4 regions of the Streptomyces sp. NPDC101178 genome follow, and region 3 is predicted to be linked to each of the others. Evidence: riboswitches for the same ligand, from Rfam matches in the RefSeq annotation. Region 3 holds a riboswitch; each other region holds the start of a gene.

Region 1 (2,190 bases), on a different contig from region 3:
CGTGCAGGTCCTCACCGCCGACGCGGACCGCGCCGGCGGTGGGGCGCAGGGCCCGGTAGACGCAGCGCAGCAGGGTGGACTTGCCGCTGCCGTTGGGACCGACCAGGCCGACGAACCGGCCCTCGGCCGCGCCCAGGGTCACCTCGTCCACCAGCCGTGCGCCGGCGATCTCGACGGTCAGCGCGTCGATGTCGATCCGCATCAGATGCCTCCGAAGGAGTAGGACCGGCGGCGCATCAGCAGGATGAAGCAGGGGACGCCGATGACGGCGGTGAGGACGCCCACCGGAAGTTCCACGGGTGCCAGCACGACGCGCGAGAGGATGTCCACCCAGATCAGCAGGACGGCTCCGGCGAGCGGTGCGACGGCCAGCAGCCGGCGGTGGTCCGCGCCCACCAGCATCCGTACGGCGTGCGGGACCATCAGGCCGACGAAGCCGATCGCTCCGCTCACCGCGACGACCGCTCCCGTGACGGCCGCGGAGACCAGGAAGAGCTCCTTGCGCAGTCTGCCGGGGTCCACGCCCAGCGCCGCCGCGGTCTCGTCCCCCATGGCGAGGGCGTTCAAGCGCCGTGCCGACCAGGCGAGATGGGCGAGGCCGGCGAGTACCACGGCCGCGGCGATCGGTACGGAGGCCCAGTTGGCCCCGCTGAGGCTGCCGAGCAGCCACATCATCGCGGAGCGGGCCGCCTCGCCGCGCTCGGCCGCGAAGACCATGAACGTGGTGACGGCCGAGAAGCCGTAGTACATCGCGGTCCCCGTCAGGACCAGCCGTAGCGGGGTCAGTCCGCGTTCGGTGCGGGCGACCGCGTAGACGAGCGTCATGGCGAGCAGCGCCGAGACGAACGCCGCGGTGGACAGGGCCCAGATGCCCAGCGCCCCCAGCGCACCGAAGATCAGGACGGCGTTGGCGCCGACCGCCGCTCCGGAGGAGATACCGAGCACGAACGGGTCCGCGAGCGCGTTGCGGACCATGGCCTGGACGGCGACACCGATGGCCGACAGACCCGCTCCGACGATGGCGGCCAGCACGGCCCGCGACAGGCGCAGTTCCCAGACGATGGTGTACGCCGACACCTCGTCGGGCCCGATGGCTCCGCCGGTCAGCCCGGCCCACAGATAGCGGAGCACCTCGCTCCAGGAGAGCCCGGACGCGCCGAGTCCGGCCCCGCAGACGAGCGAGAGCGGAAGGGCGAGGGACAGGGCGGCCAGGAGGACCGGCACGGGTACGCGGCGGGGTGGTGCCGGTCCGGTGCCGCCGCGCGAGGGGCGCGACGGCTTGGCGGGTATGCGGTCGGGAGACGTGGCCACAGGGCGGTCGCTTTCGCCTCGGGCCGTACGAGCGCGCAAGGAGGAGCAGCCCGGACGGCGGCCGTCCCGCGCAGCGCCCTTCGCAGTCCACGGCGAATGGTCAGGAGCCTGTTCCGCCACGGGTGATCGGGCTTACAGAACCGAGGGTTCCGCCTACCGTTGCGGGTCAGCGCCGGACTTCGACCGGACTTCCCCCGCGGGGAGGTCGCAGCATATCGGTTGCGTCCGCACTGTCTTCGGGGCAGGGCTCCCGGTCGGCCCAGGATCCTGGACGTCGACCCGATCCGGCGCCGGATCGTCCGCTCGCACCGGCGGGCCGTAGCGGGGGCCTGATGCCAGGAGCCGGCTCGGGCGGCCCGGCTCGTTCGCCTGCGCGGCGGGGCCGCCGCTCTTCCGGGCGGGGGCCGTACGGCAGGATGAGGACATGAGCGTAGTCAAGATCAATGTGCTGACCGTCCCCCAGGAACAGCGCGAGGTGCTGGAGAAGCGCTTCGCGTCCCGGGCCCATGCCGTCGAGAACTCCGACGGATTCGAGTGGTTCGAGCTTCTCCGGCCCGTCGAGGGCACGGACAACTACCTCGTCTACACGCGCTGGCGTGACGAGGCCTCCTTCCAGGCCTGGATGGAGGGCCCGATGAAGGCCGCGCACCAGGGCGGTGGCGGCGCCGAAGGCGGCGAGCGTCCCAAGCCGGCGGCGAGCGGGTCCACCGTGTGGTCCTTCGAGGTGGTGCAGCAGGCCGGGCCGGCTACCGCTGAGTAGACAGCCGGGTGGCATGGGTGTGACCCTCCGGTATGAGAGTGCGCCCGTGTCACCCGGTGCTGTCGTATCCCTTCGCGGCGCCCCGGGTCAGACTCAGGGCCCACGGCGTCTCCTCCCGG
Region 2 (2,190 bases), on a different contig from region 3:
TGCGAGCGGGACGGCGAACAGTGGTACCGGGCCACGGAGTCGGGCCACGCGTACGCCCAGGAGCAGGACGGTCTCGTGATCACGGTGAGCGGGGCGCGCGAGCAGGTGGACCGGGCGACACTGCGGTCGGCGGCGCTGGCCGCCCACCGCGCCGACGACCACGAGCTGGACCGGGTGCTGCCGCCCGCCGGTGACGGCTCCGGGCAGCAGCCGGTCGAGCGCGGCGACCTGCCGCCGGTGGGCGACGGCGCGCCGGACAACGAAGTGGGAGCGAGCGGCTGATGGATCTGACGATCAGAGTGGCGGAGCCCGCCGAGTACGCCGTACTCGGCGGGATCATCGCCGAGGCGTATCTCGGCGATGGGCTGCTGGACGGCCCGCAGGACCCGTACCTCCTCGAACTGCGGGCGGTGGAGCGGCGGGCGGCCGAGGCCGAGGTGCTCGTGGCGCTCGACGCGGACGGGGTGGTGCTCGGTGGTGTGACGTATGCCGCTCCCGGCACTCCGTGGCGCGAAATCTCCGGTCCGGACGAGGCCGAGTTCCGGATGCTGGCCGTGGCCCGCGCGGGGCGCGGACGGGGCGTGGGAGAGGCGCTCGTACGGGCGTGCGTCGAGCGGGCCCGGTCCGCCGAAGGTGTCCGGGCTCTGGTGCTGTCGACGCAGCCGGCCATGCTCCCGGCCCATGGGATCTACCGTCGGCTCGGCTTTCTGCGGACCCCTGAGCGGGACTGGGAGCCGGTGCCGGGCCTGCGCCTCATGACCTTCCGGCTGGAGCTGGAGGCGGTCTCCTGAGGGGCGTATGAAATCGACGCGACACAACATGTGGGGGCCGCATCATCTGGCGGCCCCCACATGTATGCTCGACCTCGCTGTCGCCGCAGGGGAATCCGGTGCGAATCCGGAACTGTCCCGCAACGGTGTGATCAGTGTGCTTTGCACACCCGAAGTCCGAAGACCTGTCGACAGCGCGTCCGGCTCGACCGAACCGGACGCCAGACGTCCGGGCCTCGCGGATGGGCCGGTGGACGCCGTGAGCAGTGCTGCCCCGAAGGGCATCGTGCTGCCCGGTTTCCCCGCTCGCCGCCGGCCCCAGCCGAGCGAGGGAAAGCCCAGTGACCATCGCGCCCGCCGATCCGGTTTCAGCCACCGAATCCGCTGCCTCCACCACGTCCGGCGAAGGCACGAACGACGGACCCGGGACCGCCCTGTTGCGGACCCTGACCGACCTCACCGTCGATCTGCCCGACACCGATCCCGGACGGGTCGCCGCCTCCGCTCTGCGTGGGCGCAACGCCCGCTCCGACGAGGCCGAGCTGCGCTCGCTGGCCACCGAGGCGGCGGCGGGTCTGATCTCCGAGGACCCGGCGTACTCCAAACTCGCCGCCCGGCTGCTGACCCGTACGATCGCCGACGAGGCCGCGGGCCAGGGCGCCACCTCCTTCTCCGCCTCGGTCGCCGTGGGCCACCGCGAGGGGCTGATCGCGGACCGCACGGCCGCCTTCGTGGAGCTGCACGCGAAGGCGCTGGACGCGCTGGTGGAGCGGACGCTGGCGGAGGGCGCGGACGACCGGTTCGGCTACTTCGGTCTCCGTACGCTGCACAGCCGTTACCTGCTGCGCCACCCGATCACCCGCCAGGTCATCGAGACCCCGCAGCACTTCATGCTGCGGGTGGCCGCGGGCCTCGCCGAGGACGAGTCGGTGCGGGCGCTGGACGAGGTCACCGCGCTCTACGGGCTGATGAGCAAGCTGGACTACCTCCCCTCCTCCCCCACGCTCTTCAACTCCGGCACCCGGCACCCGCAGATGTCCTCCTGCTACCTGCTGGACTCGCCCAAGGACGAGCTGGACTCGATCTACGACCGCTACCACCAGGTGGCGCGCCTCTCGAAGCACGCGGGCGGCATCGGCCTCTCCTACTCCCGTATCCGCGCCCGCGGTTCGCTGATCCGGGGCACCAACGGCCACTCCAACGGCATCGTGCCGTTCCTCAAGACGCTGGACGCCTCCGTGGCGGCGGTGAACCAGGGCGGCCGGCGCAAGGGCGCGGCGGCGGTCTATCTGGAGACCTGGCACGCGGACATCGAGGAGTTCCTGGAGCTCCGCGACAACACCGGTGAGGACCAGCGGCGTACGCACAACCTGAACCTGGCGCACTGGATCCCGGACGAGTTCATGCGCCGCGTCGACGC
Region 3 (2,190 bases):
CCCCCTCACAGATCACCGCGTCATAGGCCGACCGGAGCTGCTCCAGACAGTCCGTGACCGTCCCGAGCAGCGCCTCCTGCCGGCCGCCGTGGTACCCACGGGCGCTTATCTCGCCGACCGGCTTGCCCATCAGGACGACCTGGCTGGAGCGGTCGCTGCCGGGCTTGAGCAACACCGGGTTCATCAGCGCGGTCGGCTCGACCCGGGCGGCCTGTGCCTGCATGGCCTGCGCGCGTCCGATCTCCGCGCCCTCACGGGTCACGAAGGAGTTGAGGGACATGTTCTGCGCCTTGAACGGCGCGACCTTCACTCCCCGGCGCACCAGCCAGCGGCAGATGCCCGCCGTGACGACGCTCTTGCCCGCGTCCGAGGTCGTCCCCGCGACCAGCAGCCCACCACTCATGCCCGTCCCCGCCTCTGTCCTGCCGACAACCGTCCCGCGACCAGGCGCCCCGCGACCGACCTGCCCGCCACGCACACGCCGAGGGCCAGCACGCTCACCCGCCGCGACAGCCGCACGGCGCGCTCGATGTCGGCGCTCCGGACCTCCTGGCCCGACGCACCGTTCAGCACCGGCCGGTGTTCGACGCGCCCGGCGTACGCCAGCGTCCCGCCGAGCCGTACGCCGAGCGCTCCCGCGAACGCGGCCTCCACCGGCCCCGCGTTCGGGCTCGGATGGCGCCCCGCGTCCGCCTTCCAGGCGCGTACGGCCTCCACGGGCCGCCCGCCGGCCACCACGGCCAGCGCGGCCGTCAGCCGTGCGCCGGGCCATCCCGCCACGTCGTCCAGGCGGGCCGAGGCCCAGCCGTAACGCCGGTGGCGGGGCGACTTGTGGCCGACCATCGCGTCGAGCGTGTTCACGGCCCGGAAGCCGACGAGCCCCGGCACCCCGCCGATCGCGCCCCACACCAGCGCGCCGACGACGGCGTCCGAGGTGTTCTCCGCGACCGACTCCACGACCGCGCGGGCGATCTGCGGCCCGTCCAGGGCCTGCGGATCACGCCCGCACAGGTGCGGCAGCCGCTCCCGGGCCAGCTCCAGGTCCCCGGCGGCCAGCGCGCCTCCGATGGCGCGGGCCTCCCGGCCCAGCGACGTACCGCCGACGACCGACCAGGTGGTGGCGGCCGTCAGCGCGACGGCGAGCGCGGGACGGTTCCGTACGGCACGGGCGGCCAGCGCGGCGGCTCCCACGGCGCCTCCGGCGCAGAGCAGCGTGTGCAGCGCGCCCCGGCCCCGGTCGTCCCGCCACAGCAGGGACTCCACCCGCGCGGCCGCCCGGCCGAAACCGGCGACGGGATGGCCCCGGCGCGGGTCGCCGAGAGCCGCGTCGGCGATCAGCCCGGCGGTGGCGCCGTACGCGAAAACGCGATCGACACGCACGGTTCAACCTGCCGTGGGCAGGGGCGTTCCGGCACGAAGAGGTAGCGCGAGAGGTACCGCGAGAACCACGGGAAGAGGCACAGGATGCGGCGCACGGCGGCCGGGCATGGCTTATGTCCTCACTCAGGGTCCGCGCCCTGGTTCGACGTGACCGGCGACAAGAGTCTCCTGGCTTCCGGATCCGCAGTTCCCCCGGCCTTCCAGCCCTCGGTCAGGAGGGCCGTGACATCCGGTGTGGGGGAGTGCTCCCCGGTGACAGTGGCGGGACCGCGCCGGATTCGCACCGGCTTCCTCTTCTGTCGCCGTAAATGGCTCCGGCAGTCCACCACGCTGCGAGAACGGCCGTCAACTTGCTGTTGACCTGCGAAGGGCCGGTGTGCGCAGACGCACATCGGGCCGGACACACGGTGGTGTGTCCGGCCCGGAGGAACGCGTCGAGGTGCGGTCAGGCGACGATCAGATAGATCCCGTACGCGACCGCCGCCACGCACGCCGCGAAGGCGGCGTAGGCGCCGGTGCGCGCCAGTGCGGCCGAACCGCCGGTGGCACCGGTGGCACTGCCGGCCGGGGCCGACAGCTTGGAGAGGGCGACGATGCCCAGGGTGAAGACGCCGACCAGTGCGACGGTGACCACGAGACTGACACCGAAGACGGAGGCGAGTGCTGCCCAGTCGATTTTCATACGGATCTGTCCTTACACCGTGGCCGTGGGGCGGGGCGTGTCGTCGGAGGCCGGGGCCGGGATGGTGGTCGAGAGCTCGGCGACCGCACCGGCGGTGGGCGGCGGGGCGACCGCGGCCATGGCGGTGG
Region 4 (2,190 bases), on a different contig from region 3:
GCCCGCTCGGGCGCGGCGGCGCTGCGGGACGGTGACGGGGACCCCGCCCGTCTCTGCCGTCCCTTCGCCGCCGACCGGGCCGGGCTCGTCATGGGCGAAGGCGCCGCGATCATGGTCCTGGAACGGGCCGAGGACGCCCGGGCCAGAGGGGCGGCCCCCCGTGCGCTGCTCGCCGGCACCGGCGCCACGACCGACGCCCACCACCCGACCTCCCCGCACCCCTCCGGTGCGGTCGCCGAGGCCGCCGTCGACGCGGCGCTGAGGGACGCGGGCTGGCGCGCCGAGGACGTCGACCACGTCAACGCGCACGGCACCTCGACCCCGCTGAACGACGCGACGGAAGCCGCTCTCATCGGCCGGGCCTACCCGCACCGGCCGCCCGTCACCGCTCCCAAGGGTGTCCTGGGCCACTGCATGGGAGCGGCCGGAGCCATCGAGGCGGGACTGACCGTCCTGACGCTCCAGCACGGCATCGTCCCACCGATCGCCAACCTGGACGCCCCGGACCCCGGGTTCGCCATCGACTGCGTCACCAAGGCACCGCGTGAGGTGCCCGTACGACGGGCCGTCAGCCACTCCTTCGGCTTCGGCGGACAGAACGCGGTGATCGCGCTGCAAGCGCCGTAGAGGTGGGCCGGGCCGGTGCGGCGGGACGATCCCGCGCCGCACCGGCCCGACCGATGAAGCGGTCCCGCACCGGCTCTGAGCTGCGCGAAGACCCGTGATAGCTTGCCGGGGCCAGTCGAACCCCAGCGACGGGGTCAGGGAATCCGGTGCGAGACCGGAACTGACGCGCAGCGGTGAGGGGGACGGGCGGGGCCACGGCCACTGGAGCACACGCGCTCCGGGAAGGCGTCCCGCCCGGACGAACCCGAGTCCGAAGACCTGCTGGCACCCGTGCTCCGCACCCGGGGCACGGGACCGTACGACGGGCTCCGCGGCTGGGCCCAGAGACACCGAGGTCCTCCGTGCTGCCCATGGCCACCCCCGCCCCGATACGCACCGCCGCCCTCCTCGCGGCCGGCGCCGTCCTCCTCACCGCCTGCGGCGGAAGTGGAGCCTCCTCCTCCGGTGACGGCGGCGGCAGCGCCGCCAAGGCCGAAGGCTTCCCGCTCACCCTGAAGAACTGCGGGCGCACCGTCACCGTGAAGGCGCCACCGCGGCAGGCCGTCTCGGTGGACCAGGGATCGACGGAGATCCTCCTGTCGCTCGGCCTCGCCGACCGGCTCGCGGCCACCGCCACCTGGAGCGACCCGGTCATGAAGGGCCTGGAGAAGGCCAACGCGGGCGTCGAGCGCATATCGGAGAACCGGCCCTCATCCGAGAAGGTCCTCGACAAGGAGCCCGACTTCCTCTCCGCCTCCTTCGCCTCCACCCTCGCCAAGGGCGGCGTCGCCCCACGCGAACAGTTCGAGAAGCTCGGCGTCCCCACCTACATCTCGCCCGCCGACTGCACCGGCAAGGACAACAGCGGCGGCGGTGACGGAGCCCGTACAGCACCCCTCACCATGGACAGCGTCTACACCGAAGTCCGCGAACTCTCCCAGGTGTTCGGCGTCCCCGAGCGCGGTGACGCCCTGGTGAAGAAGCTCCGGGCGAGGGTGGCGAAGGCCACCGACGGCATCGACGCCTCGGACGCCTCGCTCCTCTACTGGTTCTCCGACTCCAAGGCCCCCTACCTCGCCGGCTGCTGCGGCGCGCCGGGTGTCATCACCAAGGAGCTCGGCGCGAAGAACGTCTTCGACGACACCCACGACGAATGGCCCCAGATCAGCTGGGAGACCGTCGCCGACCGCAACCCCGACGTCCTGGTCATCGGCGACCTGAGCCGCACCATGCAGACGGCCGAGAGCGCCGAGAAGAAGATCGAGTTCCTGGAGTCCAACCCGGTCACCAAGACCATGGACGCCGTCAAGAACCGCCGGTACGTGCTGCTCAGCGGCCAGGCCATGAACCCCACCATCCGGACGGTCGAGGGACTTGAGCGCGTCGCCGCCGGGCTGCGCGCCTTCGGGCTCGCGGGGTGAGCGGCGGGAATCCGACGGTGAAGGCGCGCGGGGTGAGTAGCGGCAGCCCGACGGTGGAGCGGCCCGCTGACGTACGGCGGGTCGGCGTGCCGGTGCAGGCGCTGATCTGGACCGGCGGACTCCTGCTCCTGCTGCTCTCCGTAGCCGTCGCCGTCACGATCGG

The links. A riboswitch is a leader RNA that binds a small molecule or an ion and turns the genes downstream of it on or off. The one in region 3 is predicted to bind cobalamin.
Region 1: another riboswitch for cobalamin. It lies ahead of ACIRR8_RS12485 (FecCD family ABC transporter permease); the one in region 3 lies ahead of ACIRR8_RS27655 (cobalamin biosynthesis protein).
Region 2: another riboswitch for cobalamin. It lies ahead of ACIRR8_RS06835 (ribonucleoside-diphosphate reductase subunit alpha); the one in region 3 lies ahead of ACIRR8_RS27655 (cobalamin biosynthesis protein).
Region 4: another riboswitch for cobalamin. It lies ahead of ACIRR8_RS19995 (ABC transporter substrate-binding protein); the one in region 3 lies ahead of ACIRR8_RS27655 (cobalamin biosynthesis protein).

What each region holds. Positions count from the first base shown of each region.
Region 1 covers NZ_JBIWOZ010000004.1:16,106-18,295, forward strand. Annotated here, with positions in the region: gene ACIRR8_RS12480 (ABC transporter ATP-binding protein) at 1-202, opposite strand, end outside; gene ACIRR8_RS12485 (FecCD family ABC transporter permease) at 202-1,311, opposite strand; cobalamin riboswitch at 1,411-1,544, opposite strand; gene ACIRR8_RS12490 (antibiotic biosynthesis monooxygenase family protein) at 1,736-2,071, shown strand.
Region 2 covers NZ_JBIWOZ010000002.1:606,812-609,001, forward strand. Annotated here, with positions in the region: gene ACIRR8_RS06825 (hypothetical protein) at 1-282, shown strand, start outside; gene ACIRR8_RS06830 (GNAT family N-acetyltransferase) at 282-791, shown strand; cobalamin riboswitch at 844-978, shown strand; gene ACIRR8_RS06835 (ribonucleoside-diphosphate reductase subunit alpha) at 1,112-2,190, shown strand, end outside.
Region 3 covers NZ_JBIWOZ010000011.1:55,119-57,308, reverse strand. Annotated here, with positions in the region: gene ACIRR8_RS27660 (cobyric acid synthase) at 1-403, opposite strand, end outside; gene ACIRR8_RS27655 (cobalamin biosynthesis protein) at 400-1,380, opposite strand; cobalamin riboswitch at 1,542-1,676, opposite strand; gene ACIRR8_RS27650 (hypothetical protein) at 1,826-2,062, opposite strand; gene ACIRR8_RS27645 (anion permease) at 2,075-2,190, opposite strand, start outside.
Region 4 covers NZ_JBIWOZ010000006.1:410,251-412,440, reverse strand. Annotated here, with positions in the region: gene ACIRR8_RS20000 (beta-ketoacyl-[acyl-carrier-protein] synthase family protein) at 1-627, shown strand, start outside; cobalamin riboswitch at 723-908, shown strand; gene ACIRR8_RS19995 (ABC transporter substrate-binding protein) at 969-2,027, shown strand; gene ACIRR8_RS19990 (FecCD family ABC transporter permease) at 2,081-2,190, shown strand, end outside.